One region of the Clostridioides sp. LIBA-7602 genome, then DNA from elsewhere that is predicted to be linked to it. Evidence: riboswitches for the same ligand, from Rfam matches in the RefSeq annotation. Region 1 holds a riboswitch; each other region holds the start of a gene.
What was found. A riboswitch is a leader RNA that binds a small molecule or an ion and turns the genes downstream of it on or off. The one in region 1 is predicted to bind cyclic di-GMP.
Positions count from the first base shown of each region.

Region 2: it holds a riboswitch for cyclic di-GMP, as region 1 does, so the genes downstream of both, ACTG45_RS07395 (cold-shock protein) here and flgB (flagellar basal body rod protein FlgB) in region 1, are expected to answer to the same signal.
Region 3: it holds a riboswitch for cyclic di-GMP, as region 1 does, so the genes downstream of both, ACTG45_RS10555 (SH3 domain-containing protein) here and flgB (flagellar basal body rod protein FlgB) in region 1, are expected to answer to the same signal.

Region 1 covers NZ_CP196991.1:315,380-322,247, forward strand. Annotated here, with positions in the region: gene ACTG45_RS01810 (GNAT family N-acetyltransferase) at 1-207, shown strand, start outside; gene ACTG45_RS01815 (DegT/DnrJ/EryC1/StrS family aminotransferase) at 214-1,353, shown strand; gene ACTG45_RS01820 (glycosyltransferase) at 1,388-2,992, shown strand; gene ACTG45_RS01825 (sugar 3,4-ketoisomerase) at 3,072-3,482, shown strand; gene ACTG45_RS01830 (DegT/DnrJ/EryC1/StrS family aminotransferase) at 3,482-4,573, shown strand; gene ACTG45_RS01835 (GNAT family N-acetyltransferase) at 4,610-5,107, shown strand; cyclic di-GMP riboswitch class I at 5,241-5,331, shown strand; gene flgB (flagellar basal body rod protein FlgB) at 5,738-6,055, shown strand; gene flgC (flagellar basal body rod protein FlgC) at 6,063-6,467, shown strand; gene fliE (flagellar hook-basal body complex protein FliE) at 6,477-6,794, shown strand; gene fliF (flagellar basal-body MS-ring/collar protein FliF) at 6,819-6,868, shown strand, end outside.
Region 2 covers NZ_CP196991.1:1,538,846-1,545,713, reverse strand. Annotated here, with positions in the region: gene ACTG45_RS07430 (winged helix-turn-helix transcriptional regulator) at 1-163, shown strand, start outside; gene ACTG45_RS07425 (cysteine hydrolase family protein) at 241-795, shown strand; gene ACTG45_RS07420 (MgtC/SapB family protein) at 1,016-1,690, shown strand; gene ACTG45_RS07415 (agmatine deiminase family protein) at 1,922-3,061, opposite strand; gene ACTG45_RS07410 (MerR family transcriptional regulator) at 3,120-3,914, opposite strand; partial or broken gene ACTG45_RS07405 (BlaI/MecI/CopY family transcriptional regulator) at 4,286-4,668, opposite strand; gene ACTG45_RS07400 (BlaI/MecI/CopY family transcriptional regulator) at 4,775-5,152, opposite strand; cyclic di-GMP riboswitch class I at 5,360-5,455, shown strand; gene ACTG45_RS07395 (cold-shock protein) at 5,830-6,030, shown strand; gene ACTG45_RS07390 (hypothetical protein) at 6,236-6,508, opposite strand.
Region 3 covers NZ_CP196991.1:2,188,994-2,195,861, forward strand. Annotated here, with positions in the region: gene ACTG45_RS10545 (TetR/AcrR family transcriptional regulator) at 1-395, opposite strand, end outside; gene ACTG45_RS10550 (hypothetical protein) at 549-947, opposite strand; gene ACTG45_RS10555 (SH3 domain-containing protein) at 1,296-1,784, opposite strand; cyclic di-GMP riboswitch class I at 1,869-1,962, opposite strand; gene ACTG45_RS10560 (FtsX-like permease family protein) at 2,478-4,808, shown strand; gene ACTG45_RS10565 (ABC transporter ATP-binding protein) at 4,819-5,580, shown strand; gene ACTG45_RS10570 (NTF2-like N-terminal transpeptidase domain-containing protein) at 5,683-6,525, shown strand.

The DNA.
Region 1 (6,868 bases):
TATGATGCGACGATGGGAGCTTGTATAATTGGATTTGAAGAATTGGGTTTAGAAAAAATTAATTTAGAGGTGTATAAAGCAAATTTAAAAGCAATAAAAATATATAAAAAAATTGGATTTATAGAAATTGAATATGAGAAAGATACTGATATTATGCACATGGAATTAAATAAAGAAAGTTTTATTATCAAAAGAAAAGAGAGGTAGTTGGTGATGGGAATACAACTTTTTAAACCATCGTTTAAGATTGATGAATGTTTAGAAGAAATTCGAGAATGTTTAGAAAAAGGCTGGACAGGGTTGGGATTTAAAACTGTTGAGTTTGAAAAGAAATGGAATGAATATACAGGACATAAAAACTCCCATTATTTAAATTCAGCTACAGCAGGTCTTCAACTCGCAATTAAAATCTTGAAACTTGAGAATAATTGGGATGATGGAGATGAAGTTATTTCAACTCCACTTACATTTGTATCCACAAATCATGCCATAATGCATGAAAAATTAATACCACGTTTTGCAGATATAGATGAATATTTGTGTATTGACCCTGTTGATGTTAAAAAGAAGATAAATAGAAAAACTAGGGCGATTGTTTTTGTAGGGTATGGTGGAAGAGTAGGTAGACTTAAAGAAATAATAAAAATATGTAAGGAATATAATTTGAAGTTAATTTTAGATGCTGCTCATATGTCAGGTACTAGAATAGAAGGTGTATTTCCAGGAACATTAGATGGGGTAGATGTAGCAGTGTATTCTTATCAAGCAGTAAAAAATTTACCAACAGCTGATAGTGGAATGATTTGTTTTAACAATGAAGATTTAGATTGTATGTGCAGGAAATTTACTTGGCTTGGAATAAATAAGGATACTTATACAAGAAGTAGTAGTGAAGGTATATATAAATGGGAATACGATGTCGAATATTTAGGATTCAAGAACCATGGAAACTCAATAATGGCAGCAATTGCTTTGGTACAACTAAAATATTTGGATTCAGACAATGAGTATAGAAGAGAATTATGTAAATATTATGATGAACTTTTTGCAAGTAATCCCGATGTAAAACCAGTACCAGCTTCCTATAGTGATGAGTGTTCTTATCACATTTATGCAATAGAAGTGGATGATAGAGATAATCTTATGTTAGCTTTAAATAAAGCAGAAATTTATCCAGGGGTACATTATAGAGACAATACGGAGTATAAAATGTACTCATATGATTATGGTAAGTGTCCAAATGCCAACAAAGTGTCCAAAAGAATAATTTCTTTACCACTTCATATGTATTTAACAAAAGAAGATATAAAGTACATAGTAGAAGAAATAAATAAATTTACAAAGAAGGGTTAAAGTTATTTATATTAATCTAAAAAGGGAGCTGAATATGGATTCTACAAAATTATGTTTTATAACATGTGTAAGTAATGAAAGAAATTATGAAGAATGTGTTTTTTATATAAATCATTTGAATATACCAAGTGGTTTTAGTATAGAAATACTTGGCTTAAGAGATGTCTTATGTCAATCAGTTGGATACAACATGGCTTTAGAAAAAACAAATGCAAAATATAAGGTGTATATTGATGAAGATACACTTATAATAAATAAGAATTTTATATTTGATATTTTAGAGCTATTTAATAAAAATAAAAGCATTGGAATGATAGGTATTGCTGGTATAAAAAAACTACCTACAAGTGGTGAATGGTGGGAATTAGAGGAAAGCAGAGTGGTAAATATTTATTCTACTTTGTTTGGAAGTATGGCTGTTTTAAATGAAAACCCTATTGAAGGTGATTATGAGATAGTAGAAGCGATAGATGGAATGATGATGGCTACTCAATATGATGTTAAATGGAGAGATGATATTTTTGATGGAGTTTACTTTTATGATACATCTCAGAGTATGGAGTTTAAAAGAAAAAAATATGAGGTGGCCATTCCAAATATGAAAAAAGCTTGGTGTATATATAATGGAGAGAAAATCGAAAGAACTGAACCTTATGAAAATTATAGAAAAAAATTTATAAAGGAATATGAAAAAGAATTATATTCAAATTTACCTCTAGTAAGTATCTTAATGCCAGCATATAATCAAACTATATTTTTTGAACAAGCACTGAAATCTGCTCTAAATCAGACCTATAAAAAAATTGAAATAATTATAGGTGATGATAGTACCACTAATGATGTAGAAAATCTAGTGAAATCCTATATGAAATATCATGATAATATAAAGTATATTAAAAATCCTAAGCCATTAGGAGGAAGCGGAATAAGAAACTCAGAAAATTTAGTGAATTTAGCAAATGGAAGTTATATAAGTTTTTTATTTCATGATGATTTATATAGTGAAACTAGAATTGAAAAAATGATGTCTTATTTAATTAATGACGAATCATTAGTGTTGGCTACTTCTAGCTTGAATTATATAAATGGGAATGGTGATGTAGTAAGAACACACTCAATCTCCCCAGAAAAAGATATTAAAATGTTAGGAGAAGATGTAATAAAAGAAACTTTAACAAAACTTGAAAATTTTATTGGTGCACCATCAATGGTTGTTTTTAAAAATATTTTACAAGATAAAGAAATACTTACTTTAGAAGGTAAGTATATACATGCATTGGGTGATGTGGTTGCATGGATAAAACTATTGCAAAGAGGAAATATGATATACCTACACGAAGTTTTAAGTTCATTTAGAACTAGTGACCAGCAAAATAGTAATAACTTATTTATAATTAGTGGGTCTGCTCCAGATTGGTATAACATAATAGAGTATTGTTATAAAAATAAACTATTTATTAAATATCAGAAACAACTTGATGAATTAAAAGCATCTTGGTATCAAAAAAACTTTTACTTAATAGAATTATTTTATAAACATATGTCAAGTGAAAACAATTTTAATGAATATAATATATTAAAATATGATATGGATAAATTGTTGGAAGAATGTAATATAGTAGTAGAAAATAAAAGCTAAATTCATTAATAAAAATAAAAAATAAAAGTTTGTATATATTATATTAAATATAGTGTTAAGAAAGAAATAAGGTGAAATTATGGATAAATGCTACTTAATAGAATGGAATCCTATTGGAAGTCATGATATAGGATATTTAGTTTCATTAGAATCATATAAAAATATACCATTTGATATCAAAAGGACATATTATACATATAATGTTCCTAATACAATCAAAAGAGGTTTACATGCTCATAAAACCCTCAAACAAGTACTAATTTGTCTAAAAGGAAAATTAAAAGTTAAGTGCAGTGATGGTGTAAAAGAAGAAACCTTTTTATTAGATAATCCTAATGAAGGTTTATTTATAGGTAAAAATATATGGCATGAGATGTCTGGTTACAAGGAAGATACTCTATTAATTGTTCTAGCATCCGATTTTTATGATGAGAGTGATTATATAAGAGATTACGATGAATTTCTAAGATATGTAAGGAGCAATATATAATGATAAAATTTTTAGATATGAAGCCAATGCATAAAAATTTAAAAACAGAGATATTATCTAATATTGAAAAGGTGTATGATTCAAATTATTTTATATTAGGAGAAATGGTACATGAATTTGAAAAAAACTTTTCAAGATATTGTGAAACTGAATTTTGTATTGGTGTAGGTAATGGATTAGATTCATTGGAATTGATTTTAAAAGCATATGATATTGGAGTTGGAGATGAAGTTATAATACCAGCCAACACATATATAGCAACTGCTCTGGCTGTAAGCAATGTCGGAGCTACTCCTATATTAGTAGAACCAGATTGCAACACTTATAATATAGATGCCAATTTGATAGAAGATAAAATAACAAATAAAACTAAGGCCATAATAGCAGTTCATTTATATGGACAACCAGCTGATATGGATTCAATAAAGGAAATAACTAGAAAATATAATTTGAAATTAATAGAAGACAATGCACAAGCTCAAGGAGCATTGTATAAAAATAAGAGAACTGGGAACTTAGGCGATGCTGCAGGTATAAGTTTTTATCCTGGTAAAAATATAGGTTCACTTGGAGATGCAGGAGCAATTACCACTAATGATAGGGATGTATCTGAAAAGATAAGAGTTTTACGAAACTATGGTTCAGAAAAGAAATATTATAATAAATATAAAGGGAAGAATTCAAGACTTGATGAGGTACAAGCTTCAGTTTTAAATATAAAATTAAAGTATTTAGATAAGTTTAACGGCTATAGAAGCGATGTAGCTAGATATTATTTAGAGGGAATAGATAACTCAAAAATAATATTACCAAAGGTTTTAGATGATACAAAGCCGTCATGGCATCAATTTGTAATAAGGACAAAGCATAGAGATAAATTAAGAGATTATCTCTATCAAAAAAATATAGAGACTATGATACACTATCCAATACCTATACATAAACAGAAGGCATATTCAGAATTTAGTAATCTAACAGGGATACTCAAGGTATCAGAACTTATATCAGAAGAAGTTTTAAGTTTGCCAATATATCCATACTTAAATAAACAGGATATAGATGTCATAATAGATGCTATAAATAAGTACTAGGTTTTTAAAGTATAAAATTAAAGTAGGTGTAATAATATGAAAATTAGAAGGCTTGATATAAGAGACATAGGTTTAATGCTCGAATGGATGAAGGATGATGACATAAATAAAAATTTTAAAATAAATTTTAATGATATGGATAAAAATAAAATAGAGGAATTTGTTTTAAATAGTTATACTAATAGAAGTATTCATATGGCAATTGTTGATGATTCAGATGAATATCTTGGAACTGTTAGTTTAAAGAATATAGACTATATTAATAGAAACGCAGAATATGCTATAGTATTAAGAAAAAAAGCTATTGGAAAGAGTGTAGCTAAGATGGGTACAGAAGAAATATTAAAAATTGCTTTTGAAAATCTTAATCTGAAAAAAGTTTATTTGAATGTTTACTCACACAATGAGAGAGCTATAAGATTTTATGAGAAAATGGGATTTATATATGAAGGAGAGTTTAGAGAGCATATATTTTTAAACAATATGTTCATGAATATAAAATGGTATTCAATTTTTAATTATTTAAGCACATAGAAAGAGTATATGATATAAAAAGTATAGGGTTATTTTTTACTAGATTAGATTTTTTGATAATAGTTATAAAATAATAATATAAAATATGATAAAAATGTTTAAAAATTTTATCATTTATTGTATACTTAAATTAAAACTAAATAGGCAAAACTAGAGAAATCTAGTGACGCAAAGCTATAGGGGCTAAAGTTTGTATATGCGAACTATGCTAGCCAGTTGCCAAAAAGAGTCCTAAGTATAATTGTATACGTAGGATTAGTCGAAGTGACTGCTTTTTTGGCGGTCATTTTATTATGGAAAAATTACTTTATTACAGTAGAAAATACATATAATAACATATTTTACCAATTATAACAAGAAATAAAGAAAAACTATCTGAAAAAGTTGCTATTTTACAAAAAAAGGCAACTTTACAAAGAAAAAATTAAATACATATTAAAATTTTTTTTTATTTTTATTGAAGTTAATTAAATTTAAATTAGATTTCTCACTAAAATGATACATTATTATATTAATGTAATAGAATTGCAATAGATTTAAATGGACAAAGAAGTCATTTTTTGTAATATAGCAACTTCATTTTTTAATCATTAAATATAGCAAATAAATATATTTTGAGGAGGGGTGAGTATGAATACATATGACATTATAAAAATGGGACTAGATGCGACCAATCTAAGAAGTCAAACAATAGCAAATAATATAGCAAATATAAATACTGAAGGCTACAAAAAACATTATGTAACTTTTGAAGAAACATTAAATGATGCCATGCCAAAAATAGAAGAAAAAATAGACAATTCCAAAGGTCTAAGGGTAGATGGCAATAATGTAGATATAGAAGAAGAAAAAGTAAAGCAAGCAATGGCAACATTGCAATATAATGCTCTAATAGGTTTTGCAAATGGCAAAATAGCAATGACTAAATCAATAATAAGTGGGAGGTAACTAGAAGATGAGTGTGTTCAGTGGAATGGAAATCTCTGCTAGTGGATTAACAGCAGAAAGTTTGAAAATGGATATCATATCATCAAATGTAGCTAATATAAATGCTACAAGAGGTCCAAATGGAGAAGCATATAGGAGAAAAGTTGTTTCATTTGAAGAAAACTATGATAATAAATTAGGTATGCTAGGAGTAAAAGTCACATCTGTTGAAGATGACAAATCACCTCTTAAAGAAGTATATGACCCATCTCACCCAGATGCAAAGCCAAATGGATATGTGGAATATCCAAACGTAAATATATTGGTTGAAATGACAGATTTAATAACAGCTTCACGAGCATATGATTCCAACATAGATACACTGAATGCTCAGAAGTCTATGATATCTAAAGCTTTGGAAATAGGAAAGTAGGGATAAATTATGCCAATTACACAAATTAACAATTTAATGCAAGGTGCAAAGTTAGATAATTTGATTGGAGAAACAAAACAATTAAATATTAATAATAAAGAAGAAAAAAAGAATTTTGAAGATGTAATAATAGATACTATAGACAAAGTCAATTTTCAACAAGTGACAGCAGATGACATGAAAGAAAAATTTATAAAAGGCGAAGATGTTTCTATGCATGAAGTTATGTTAAAAGGTCAAGAAGCACAGCTATCTATGCAATATTTAATAGAAGTTAGAAATAAGATTCATGACGCATATCAAGAAATGAATAAGGTACAAATTTAGTCTTTTGAACAGGAGTAATAATCAATGATAACCAGTTTTAAAAATAAGATTAAGGAGCAAGTTGCTAAAGCTAG
Region 2 (6,868 bases), 1.2 Mb from region 1:
AAGTTCACCTGGTTATCCATTACATGTTGAATATTTTCTTACTGACCGTGGTAAAAAAATGTTAAAAGCTGTGGAAATAATGCAAGAAATAGGTATAGAATATATGCTTGAAAATGGTCAACAAGGGGTTCTAGACAGCAAAGGAATTTGTTATAATAAATAGTTTTATACATACCAAAAAGTAAGTAATTTACATTTTTTATATGAATATTATAATAAGGATAGATAGGAGGTATAAACATGTCTATAGCTTTAATACTAATTGATATTCAGAATGATTATTTTAAAAACGGAAAATGTGAATTATTTGAACCAGAAAAAGCTGCTGAAAATGCAAAGAAAATATTGCTGTTCTTTAGAAAAAATGACTTACCAGTTATTCATGTACAACATATATCAACAGATAAAACAGCTTCTTTTTTTCTTCCTCACACTTATGGTTCAGAAATAAATGAAGCTGTTTTTCCACTGACAAATGAAGAAATTATAATTAAACATTCACCAGACAGTTTTTTTCAAACCAGCCTACAAACTGTACTTGAGAAAAAAAATATAACTAAGTTGGTGATTTGTGGAATGATGAGTCATATGTGCATTGATACAAGTGTAAGAACAGCAAAAAAACTGGGATACGACATAACTCTTATAGATGATGCCTGTACAACAAAAAATTTATCTTGGGGTGATGTAGAAATTCATGCAAACACTGTTCATCAAGTATTCATGGCATCATTGCAGAAGAGTTTTGCAGATATAAAAAATACAGATATTTTTTTATCTAGTTGTTATAAATAAAAATATTTACCATATTAAAAAGAGCAAACTTAACTTATTTAAGTATGCTCTTTAATCATTTAAAATTAGATACGTTCTATCATTTTTATATATATAAAATACTCTTATCTATTTTATATTCATATATAACTATCATATAAATTTTAAACTTTACTATATCCACATAAAAAATGTAGTATTATAGTATATATATTATTATATAGAAAGGGGTGCTAGACAAATGAATAATCATATACTAATTCAATTTGAGTATATAGCAAGAATCATCCTTGCTGGTTTCTGTGGAGCTTTAATTGGATATGAAAGGAAAAATAGACTAAAAGAAGCTGGAATACGAACTCATTTTATAGTGGCATTAGGTTCAGCGCTTATAATCATTGTTTCTAAGTATGGGTTTAATGATATAGTAGGTACTCCAGGTATTGGTCTAGACCCAGCCCGTGTTGCAGCTCAAGTTGTCAGTGGAATAGGTTTCTTAGGAGCTGGATTAATATTTATTAGAAATCAATCAGTAAGTGGACTTACTACAGCTGCTGGTATATGGGCAACAGCAGGTACAGGGCTTGCTATTGGCTCTGGGCTATATTTATTAGGTATTGTTTCAAGTATTATCATTGTTATTGTGCAGATATTACTCCATAGAGATAGGAAATGGATGAAACTCCCTACAGCAGAACAAGTTTCGCTCAAGATTTCTAATAGAAGCGATTCGATAGAATATATTGAGGAGAAATTTAAGAAATCTAATATTGAAATTATAAACATGAATATTAAACGCCTTGATGGAGATTGGTTAGAAATAGTTATATATACTAAGTTACCTAAAGGATACAAAAAAACAAATTTATTAAAATTATTTAGTGATAATCCTCTTATAGAAACTTTAGAAATATGAAAAACAAATATAAAGATACAAATTACCACCGATTTTAAAATATGGTGGCGAATGGGTGGCAAAACAATTGCCACTCCATTTTTCTTTATTCAACAATACTATATGTTATTTATTAATCATTTTCTTCTGAATGCTTAAAATTTTCTTCTAACTTCTTTAATTTCATTTTTACTCATTAAGGAATCTTTTTTCCATAAATAAGCTGTCAATATTAATTAATATCACACTTTATTACTCTCTATTTTTAACTACAGCTATAGGTTGTTGTTGAGTTACACAATGAATCATTCCACCATCTTTATATAACTCTCTTATATCTATTCCTATTACTTTTCTATCAGGATATAAATCTTGTATAATCTTATTCGCAACTTTATCATTTGGGTCATTATAATTTGGAACTAATACAACTTTATTACCTATATAAAAATTCATATATGAACCTTGATATGCTAATTTTTTTCCATTTTTTAATTTAACATTGTTTTGCGTAAGTGGTAGATATACATAATTATATTTTTTCCCTTTTACATTTGTTGAATTCAACAATATATTAATATCTTTTTGCTTTAATCCCCAGTCTATCAATCCTTTTTTATTTAATGTAATTATTGTTGATTCATCATAAAATTTTGCAAATCCATCAATATGAAAATCTGTTATATCTATTCCAACTACACCATCTAACCATATAAATTTTTCTACTCCATAATATTTTCTTATATATTTTTCTATATCACCTTGGCTTAAGTTTTTATTTCTATTTTTATTTATTATAGAACTTTTAGTCGCTAAAAATGTTCCACTACCATCAAGCTCTATTGCTCCGCCCTCTAAGACTACTTCACTTAAATTTATACTTTTAATTCCTAAGTCTTCACTTATCTTTTTAGGAATCTGATTTGATTTACTATATGGTTCTTTTCTTCCCCAACCATTAAATCCCCAATCTAATATTACAATTTCATCACTCTCATCATATACAAATATAGGACCATTATCTCTTATCCAAACATCATCAGTTTTATGAATATAAAAATCTACATAACTCATGTCAATGTTTTCTTTTTTCAATAAATTCTCTATTCTATCTTTTTCACTATTATTATAAGCTACTATATGAACATTCTCACCTTCCACTAAAGACTTTGTCATCTTTACCCATACATCTTCTATTCTCTTTTGATATTCTTTTCCATAAGTATAACTATGAGGCCATTGCAACCAAGTGCCTTCATGTTCTTCATCTTCTAGTGTCATATAATACTTTTTTTGATTATTTTGATTTATATTTTCACTTTCATAACCTTTTGTAAATCCTCTCATCATCAATAATAATGGTAATACCAGCATTGAAATTATTTTATTCATAATAACCTCCTCTATTTTTATAATTCAAGTATAAAGGTTATCATAGTGTCAAGGTCAACTAATCTTTTGAAACTTTTATAGATACTTCTGTTATAAATTCATAGCTAAAGGGAGTTAATAATGAATCTACAAGATATTTTTCAATAAAATTTCCTTTAACTTTAAAATCGTTATTTTTAACCCACTTATACAAAGCATTATAAGCATCAATTAAATTTTCATAATCTCCATAACATATTGTACTAATATATGTACCACTTTCAATTACCTTATTATTGAATCCATTTATTTCTTTATTATCTATAATAGGTTGATAATATTCTATTTCATATGTATTTTCATCTATATTTTCATTATCGTAGAACATTACATAATAGCATCCAACTTTATTAGATTTGCTTTTTGAAATCGTATTATAGCAAGATTCTATAAATTCTCCTATCTCTTTATAAGTAATAATGGCTTTTTTGCACAAGGTATTAACTGATTGTCTTTCACAAATATTAACATCATAATTATTTATAATTGTATCTTTAAATTTTACCTTTTCTTCTATTTCTGAAATTAAATATCCATATTTATTTATTTTTTTTGTTAGTTCTTCAATCTTATTGATATATATATCTATATTTTCATATTTATTATTATCAAATATATCTTTTATTTCTTCATAAGAAAACTCATATCTTCTTAAGTTTTTTATTTTTGATATTATACTAATGTCTCCTTCTGTATAGTACCTATATCCATTATTTTCTATGTGACTAGGTTTCAATATATTTTCTTTATCATAATATCTAAGCATTCTAGATGATATTTTAGTTATTTTTGAAGCTTCACCTATTTTATACATACAAACACCTTCTTCATTTTTTTGATTTCGAAGTTTATTACTTTATTATTATTTATATATACTATAGATTAAACTTAAACAAAATGTAAGTGAATTTGTGATATTATCTGATTGTTTGAAGATTTGTTTGATATATCATTGAAATCTAGCTATTTAGTTACAAGTACTTGAATTTCGGTTATAAATTGTAGTATTTTCTTTGTCTTTATTTATATTTATTTTGAAACCATTAAAATATCAGACATTAAATCAATGTTTTTATTTTATCTTATATTTTTATTTATAGTTAATTTTATATAATAAGTTGGGCGGCAAATAGGTGGCAAAAAATTGCTACTCCATTTTTTTATTAAATAATACTATATTTTTTATTAATCATCTTTTTCCAAACTCTTAAAATATTCTTCTAACTCATTTAATTTTTTTCATCTACTTTCTCATCATTTTTATGTAATGCTGAAATCAAACTTCTAATTGAATTTTTATGTATATTTTTTATGAATTCTCTTGTTTCAAATCTCTGATATTGTTTTTCTTTTACTAGTACATTATAGTGAGTACGTTTATCTATTTTCCCTGTTTCTAAAAACTCTCTTCTTTGCAATCTTTTTAATACTGTAAATGTAGTCGTGTCTTTCCATTTATATTTTTGTTCCATGGCTTCAACAATTTCTCTTGATGTCAATATTCTATATGATTCCCAAATATATCTCATAACTTTTAATTCCGCTTCTGGTAATTTACTAATTTTCACGTTATATATACCCTCTTGTCGATTCATATATAAATAAAATTCTATCTTAATAAAGTTTTCCAAACAAGAGAATTAAGGTAAATAATACCACCCAATTTTCACCATATCATTCTTTTAAGTTACTGTAATACTCTTCTAGTGAATCTAACTTATCTTTGCTTATAGATTTATGTGTGGTAGTAAGAAAACGCATTATTTTTCTACTTTTACTAGATTTTAGTACCTTTTTCTTAAAAGCGTAATATTCTTCGTTATCTATTGTTATTTTATAATGAGATTGAAATTTTATAATATCTCTAGCCAAATAACCTTTATCAACCAATCTTTTTAATAGTGTTTTTATTGTACTTTTATGCCATCCATACCTCTGTTTTATATATTTTACAATTTCTTTTTTAGATATTATAGAATCTTTTTTCCATAAATACTCCATTAATATTAGTTCTGCTCTTAATAATTTTTCTATTAACATTTCTTCTTCCATCTTGTGTCGCTCCCTCATTCAGTCTAACTTAAACTAATGATAGGAGCTTTTTAACACAAAAACTACAGGTAAAATTTTCCATATATTCTACTTATTTAGTTTGTTTTTATATATAAAAAATATTATTCATATCTATAAACTTATTCAATTTTCAAACACATATATTGAATAATAACTAATTGCATTGTATTATTAAATTGTAGAATAAAACTAAATCGGCAAAACTATAGAAATTTAGTGACGCAAAGCTATAGGGACTAAGACTTATAAAATTCTTATAAATTATGTCATCCAGTTACCAAAAATATATAGTTCTTTTTGTTTTTATGAAAGTTTTTTAGCGAGATAATAATTTATATGTTTAGAGATAAAATGGATAAGTGTACACATATGTTGACTGCTTATATCAGTAGTTCATACGATTATTATAATTTTGTAAATACAAAGTTATATAGATTTTGTTTTCTAGAGAATCTCTTTTAACTTTATCTCCATTCGCACCAATCTATAGTAATACAAAGCTCTTAAATATATTTTTAATATTAAAAACAAGCAGAAATGTTAACTTAAAAATATAATTAAGTAGACATTTCTATTAATCTATGATACAATAGTATTTGTGGTAATACACAATTAAATCAAGTATATCTTGATATAGGTTAATAGGAGTATTTTTAATGAATAATGGAATAGTGAAATGGTTTAATAATGAAAAAGGATTTGGTTTTATATCAATAGAAGGTGGAGATGATGTATTTGCTCATTTCTCAGCTATACAAACTTCAGGATTTAAATCATTAGAAGAAGGTCAACAAGTAAGCTTTGATATAGTTAAAGGCGCTAGAGGTCCTCAAGCAGAAAATATAACTATATTATAATATATAGATTTTTCGGGAAAGACTCTTTTAGGGTCTTTTTTTATTGCTAGTATATATAAGATAATTATTAATGAAGTAAATAATGTTATCTCAATGTCCCTATCTTCTTCTCTTCCTGCTGTTTGAGTATTACTAAAACTAGATATTGTAACTAACCCATTGTAACCAAAACCAGTTACTATTAAGCGTAATGGTTCGGCTTGGTCTACCATTTTTCAAGCATTGCAACTATTTCAGTAGAGTTTTTTAACTCACTATATCTACAATAAGAAGCATCATATAAGTTGGGTAAGAAGGTCTTGAATGATATTTTTCTTATCTTCTCGCCTTCTTTTTTAATGTCAAATTCAACTAAATTCACTATATGAACAGTTTCAAATCTTTTTTCTTTTTTAATAGATAAAAAATCTTGTGGATTAACTGGGAAATGGAAATCTATTTTTTCTTTTTCATTTTTTATGTATATATCTATTACCAAGTTATCATTTCCTTTCTAATGTGTTTTTGAATATTACACAGCAGTTTTCTTACCATATATTCACTTCCTTATTTAATATTAAAATAAAAAATGCCTATTAAATTTAATAAGCATTGTTTCTTTATTTACATATTTTTTCTAATTTATGCTATAGTGAAAGCAAAGAGATAAAATTTACTTTGTAAAAGGTGAATTTCTCTAATTGATTAGAATTTAAAAGTTATTTTTTTAATCACCCTTAGCTTTTCAATTTTATTTTCCTTGCTCAAAATATTATAACATATAATTCTTACATATTTTACCTATTCTATATTTATTTTATATTATAATCACATCCTTTCAATTAAAAAAACACTTACC
Region 3 (6,868 bases), 1.9 Mb from region 1:
TTTGCTATATGAGGAACTAAACTCTTTAAAGTTAATTGATTAAGTGCAATTTGCATACTCCAATGAAATTTACCTGATTTGAATATTTTATATTTTGAAATACTTTTTTGTAATAACTCGAATACTGCATCAATTTTTAGGTTATTTGCTACACAATCATCATATAAAATATCAGAAAAGCTTTGTTCATATTGTGCTAAAAACAACTTTATTACTTCATTAAATATTTCATCCTTTGATTTAAAATAGTGATAAAACATGCCAACTTCTCCACCAACACTATCTAAAATCATTCTTATAGAGGTGTTCTCATATCCATACTCTAAAAACAACTTAAGTGCATTATCAATAAGTTCATCTCGTTTACCACCATTTAATATTCGTTTTCGTGCCATTTTTGTATCTCCTTTTAAACAGCATATTATTCCGTTCAAATTATATCATGCTATTAAATAAACATCAATAATTAACAAAACGTTGTTCTTTAAATTACCATCTAATTAATAATAAAATCACATAAAACAACTATATAATTTTCATTGTTGTATTTAATAAAATTTCTTCTTCTTTCTTTTAATAAATATTAATATAACTAAAACTATAACAACAAACATAACTATTATTGACAGTACCAATTTTGATAAAATATTATATCTCCTTATACCTCGACTTTTGTGTCTATTTAGAATTCCATGTCCATAAGTTTTAGTTCTTGTAGTCCTTTTTTTTAATTTCACTCTACTTTTACTAGATTTACTACGTTTGTGTCTACTTTTAGATTTAATAGTTTTAAACCTAGTATTATTAGATTGATAACTCTCTTGTGTTGAAGAAATGTATACACTAGAATCAGTAATAACTTCTGCCTCAACTTGTAATGGATTTATAATGCTGATTATAAGTAAAAAAGATATAATTACTCCAATCAACTTTTTCTTTTTTTTCATATTTTCCCCCTCATAAAAACTTATATCTAGTTTATTATAGTATATATTAAAGTAAAAATTACAAAATTTTTCAAATTTCTTATATGTTTTCTTATCTTTAATATATTTTTATTCTGTAAAGTTTCTCTTTTGTTAAAATTCTTTAAATTAATAGTAAATTATGATACTTAGTACACAAAATACAAATTAAATCTACTTTCAACTAAATTTTCCATTTATAATTAAGATAGCTTAATTAATTTATTCTGTTTAGTATTAAATGATGATTTTTACAAAAGAAAAAGAATCCTATGATTAGGATTCTTTTTCTGAGATTTATTAGTGTATTTAAAGCTTACTAGTATCCAATTATGATAAACTTAAATATTCTTCTATATACTGGTTATATACATATCCAGAATATCTTTTTCCACTTTTATCAATATTCACTCTTGCCCATTTCCCAACACTATAACATACTTCAACTTTAAAACCATCAGGAATTGTAGTTATAATTCTAGAGTCTAATGTTCTGTCATTTCTAAGTTCTAAACTTAGACCATTTGTTCTTATATTTCCTACATAATTCTTTTTTCTATCTTTTACCATGTTGTTACTATTGTTTTTAACATTGTTTAATTTTTCTAAATATTTATAAAGTAACCATCCTTTGTCATAATTACTTTCAACTTCTGCCCATATTCCATCAACACATTTTAGCTTGACAATTTTACCTTCTGGTATACTTTTCAACTTCATACTATTTATGTCTGGTCTTTCTCTTAAATTTAATTTAATTTTAGTCTTAAAATTGATGCTAGATTCGCCAAAATTTTTTAACATTAATTCAGATATCATCTTAAGCCCTCCTCTTGCCAAATATTAAGTTATTAAAAATATATACTTTCAACAAATACTTTTAACAAAAAGAATCATTATCTTTTTGGCAACTGGCTGACATGACCTTTATTACATAAAGATTTTAGTCCCTATAGCTTTGCGTCATTAGATTTATCTAATATTGCCTATATCTGAATAATAACATAATTTGAACAATTTAAAAATAATATTACCTCAAATTTTATATTAATTAAATATAAATTAAATTTTTAATTAATAATAAGCAAAAAATACCTTTATATTTATTAATTTAATTATTATTCTTCATAATTCATCTAAAAAATAGTAATTTATCTATGATACTATTACTTTTAACAAATCTTTTTTAATAAATATTAATACATAAAAATAATCAATAATTTTTTATATACTTAATTAATATTAAAAATTATTGATTAGTAAAAAACTAAAAATAAAATATATTAATTATATTCTTTTTTAAAATTCTTACTAATTTCTTTAGGGTATATTTTGTATAAACACTTTATCATAAGAAGTTTATATTTTACTTTTTTAATAACTTGACAAAATAGTAATATTATTATATTATGATTATAGACCGACGGTCAGTTTAATTTTTATATATCTATGACTAATATAAAATAAATCTAAAATATTCAATACAAAATTTTTAAGAAATGAGGATTATTTATGCTTAAGAGAATATTATTAAAAGATTTAACTCGAAACAAAGTGATAACAATTACTCTATTTATTTTTATTTTGCTTGCATCAATGCTGGTATCTAGTGCAACGAGCATCATTATAGAACTAACTCATTCCATGACTTCTTTGTTTCAAAAATCCCATGCGCCTCATTATGTTCAAATGTATTCTGGCAAATTAAATCAAGAAGAAATTGACAAGTTTTCAGCTAAAACTCCATATGTAAAAAAGCAACAAACTACTGAACTTTTAAATATAAATGGAGCTAATATTTTTTTAGGAAATAAAGGAGAAAATCAGGCTAATAGTGTACTAGAAAATAGCTTTACAAAACAAAATGATAAATTTGACTTTCTATTAGATATGGAGAATCAAATAATGCAAATACAAGATGGGGAAATAGGAGTTCCTGTATACTATATGAAACAATGCAATTTAAAAATTGGAGATACAATAAAAATTATTAAGGGTAGTTTCTTTATGGAATTTACAATAAAAGATTTTATACGTGATGCACAGATGAACCCTTCTCTTGTTACTTCAAAGCGTTTTTTAATCAGTGATAATGATTGGGGCACTTTAAAAGTTACTATAGGGGAAAGCGAATATCTAATTGAATTTCTATTAAATGATATAAATAAAATTAGTGAGTTTGAAACACTATATCAATCAACTAAGCTCCCACAAACAGGTACATCAATAACTTATTCCACTTATAAACTACTAAATGCTTTGTCTGACGGAATTGTAATTGCTATTGTCATCTTAATTAGCATTCTTCTTATTACAATTTCTATTTTATGCTTACGATTTACTTTAATTACAACGATTGAAGAAGACTACAGAGAAATTGGTGTTATGAAAGCCATTGGTATTCAAAATAGTAACATCCAAAAACTATATTTGATAAAATACGTATTAATTTCATCTTTTGCAAGTTTTCTTGGCTATATATTGTCGTTATTCATAGGAGTTTTTTTTACAAAAAATATTTATATTTATATGGGAACAGTAGATAAAGATATCTTTAGTATTCTTATTCCATTTATAAGTTCAGTTCTTGTATTTGTAGCTATTGTATTCTTTTGTAAACTTATACTTAAAAGATTCAAAAAAATATCAGCAGTTAATGCATTAAGAAATAATCATTCTACAAACTCTGTAATACATGGATATAGCTTACAGCTATACAAAACCAAAATGACAAATGCCAATATATTTCTAGGGTTAAATGAAGTAGTAAGAAAATTTACTGTCTATGGATTGCTTTGTTTTGTCTACATGATTTGTATTTTCCTCATGATTGTACCACTTAATTTTCTAAATACTATTCAATCACCTGAATTTATTACTTATATGGGCGCTGGTAAGAGTGATATTCGTATTGATTTATCACAGACAAATCAAACCCAACATCTTTTTAATTCTATATTACAAAAAATTAACGATGACAATGATGTTGAAAAATATGAATCCTTTACAACAAGTTCATATAAAATAAAAAATAAAAATGGCAAAGTAGAAAATATGAAAATAGAAAATGGAAACTTTAAAACTTTCCCACTTACATATGTAAAAGGTTCTGCACCAACAAAAGAAAATGAAATTGCACTATCTGTTATAAATGCAAATGAACTAGAAAAAAGTATTGGAGATAATTTATCTATTTTCTCAAAAGGTAAAGAGTTAACTCTTACTGTTAGTGGCATATATCAAGACATTACACATGGTGGTAAGACTGCAAAAGCTATGTTACCATCTAACAAAGATAATGTTTTATGGCATGTCATAAATTTAAATTTAAAACCTGGAGTCAATGTAGCAGATAAATTAGAACAATACAGTATTGGTTATTACCCTGCTAAAGTTACAGATATAAATAATTATATAAGTCAGACATTAAGCTCTATTATCAACCAGTTAAGACTTGTTATAAAATTAGCTGTTGTCATATCTATTGTAATTTCTTCACTAATTACAGCAATGTTTTTTAAGATGCTCATTGCCAAAGATACACCACAAACAGCAACTATGCTTAGTTTAGGATTTTCTACTAAAGATATACGTATTCAATATATTACTAGAGCTTTATTAGTACTTATAATCGGAGTTATTTTAGGAATTATTATGGCAAATACACTTGGACAAAAAATATCTGGTTTACTACTTTCTGGTATCTCAAATCTTCAATTTATAGTAAATCCATTAATTGTATATATACTTTGTCCATCAGCTTTAATTCTCACAGTATTAATTACTATTATAGTAATTAATAGAGCAATCAATAAAATAAAAATTATGTCTATTATAGAGTAAGGGGTATGTTATGAATAATATTATAGAAGCTAAAAAAATTATTAAAGAGTATACTATTGCTAAAGGAAATATGCAGCAAGTTTTAAAAGGAATAGATTTATCAATTCAATATGGAGAATTTATATCTATTATGGGTGCTTCTGGGTCTGGTAAATCAACATTACTGCATAACATAAGTGGAATGGATAAATTAACATCTGGTATAGTCAATTTTTCAGGTGAAATGATTTCTAATATGTCCGAAGAAGCATTATCAAAACTTAGATTAAAAAATATGGGCTTTATATTTCAACAAAGTAATTTACTTAAAAACTTAAATATATTTGACAACATAATTCTCTCAGCTTACTTAAATAAAGAAGAAAGTCGTCAAATAATCAATGAACGAGCGACAAGACTTATGGAAAAAATGAATATTTCGGAAATAAAAAATAAGGATATTACTCAGGTTTCGGGAGGTCAACTTCAAAGGGCTTCCATATGTCGTGCTTTAATTAACAACCCGAAAATTTTATTTGGAGACGAACCTACAGGTGCACTTAACTCCAAGCTAACAAATGAAGTAATGGATATTCTTATAGCTATTAATAAATTAGGAACAACTATTATGCTTGTAACTCATGACGTCAAAGTAGCAGCAAAGACAGAACGAGTATTATTTATGTCTGATGGTATGATTGTTGGTGAAATTAAATTAGGAAAATTTAATAGTAATGATTTAAAAGAGAGAGAAAATAAACTAATAAGTTGGTTATCAGAGTTAGGTTTTTAATTTTATTAAACTATCTTCTTTATATACTTTAAAGCTGATGACTTATTCAATATTTGATGCTAAAATATAATTAATAAAATTTAATTATTAGGTGATTACATTATGAATATTACTAAAGGCATAACTTTACTCTTAACATTATCAATTGTAATATCTGTAGCAGGATGTTCTCAAAAAAATGCTAGTTATGTAGCAAAAAAATATATTGATAGAGTGAACTCTGGTGACTATGAAACAGCATATAGTTTACTAAGTAAAGATAGTAAGAAAGAAATTAGTCTAGAAAATTTTGAAGAATTTCAAGATATTTTAGTTAAAACAAATAGAGTAGTTAGTTATAAAGTAAGTAAAGAAAAAAATATAAAAAAATATAATTATGGTGGAAAAGAGTATAAAAATGTGGTTAAATTAGAAGAATCTTTTGAGATAAAAAATATTCTTCATAAAAGAAATGATTCTTTAAAAATTAATAGATATTTTATAGTTGAAAATAATAAATACAAACTCTTATTGCATGAAAGTTTCAAGAATGATTTTTCCATTAATAGTATGGCTCTTGCTCAACTTACACTTGAGGATTATAAACTGGAAACCATTAAAGAAGTTGAAACTCTACTGAAAAAATCAATTTCTATTAATCCTACTGATTCAGATCTTTATTATGCACAAGCATGCAACTATATGCGTTTTGATGGTTTTCCTGATTCTTCAGATGCAGTAGATAATGCTTTTGATTCAATTAATAACGCTTTAAAATATTTAGATAAAATAGATTCTGAATACAAAAAAAAGATGAGTGATATATATAACCTAAAAGGAGTTATACTTATGGCTAATAAAAGATTTGATGAAGCAAGACAATGTTTAAATAAATCGTTATACTTTAATAAAGATAACGAAGATCCGAAATCCAATCTAGAGTCACTAAAAAGTCATCTAGACTAACTATTTAGCTTTTTATTTATAGGAAACATTTCATATATGATTAAATATTAAATCATAATTTTTACAAAACTAATTACAATTTTAAATTATAAAAACTTATTGCTATATAAATATTAATCTATAACAATAAGTTTTTTATTTAAATAAAAACATGTAACTGTTAAGACTTAGTTATAAAAATTTAGTTTGGCAATCTTAATAATTTTTCAATTATATTATTAATAATATATTGACTAAATTTACATCACTAAATATAGATATTATTTGTTAAATACTCTACACTACATATCTAAAGTCATCTAAATTACATTACCTTTATAATATACAATCTAAACATTAGGAT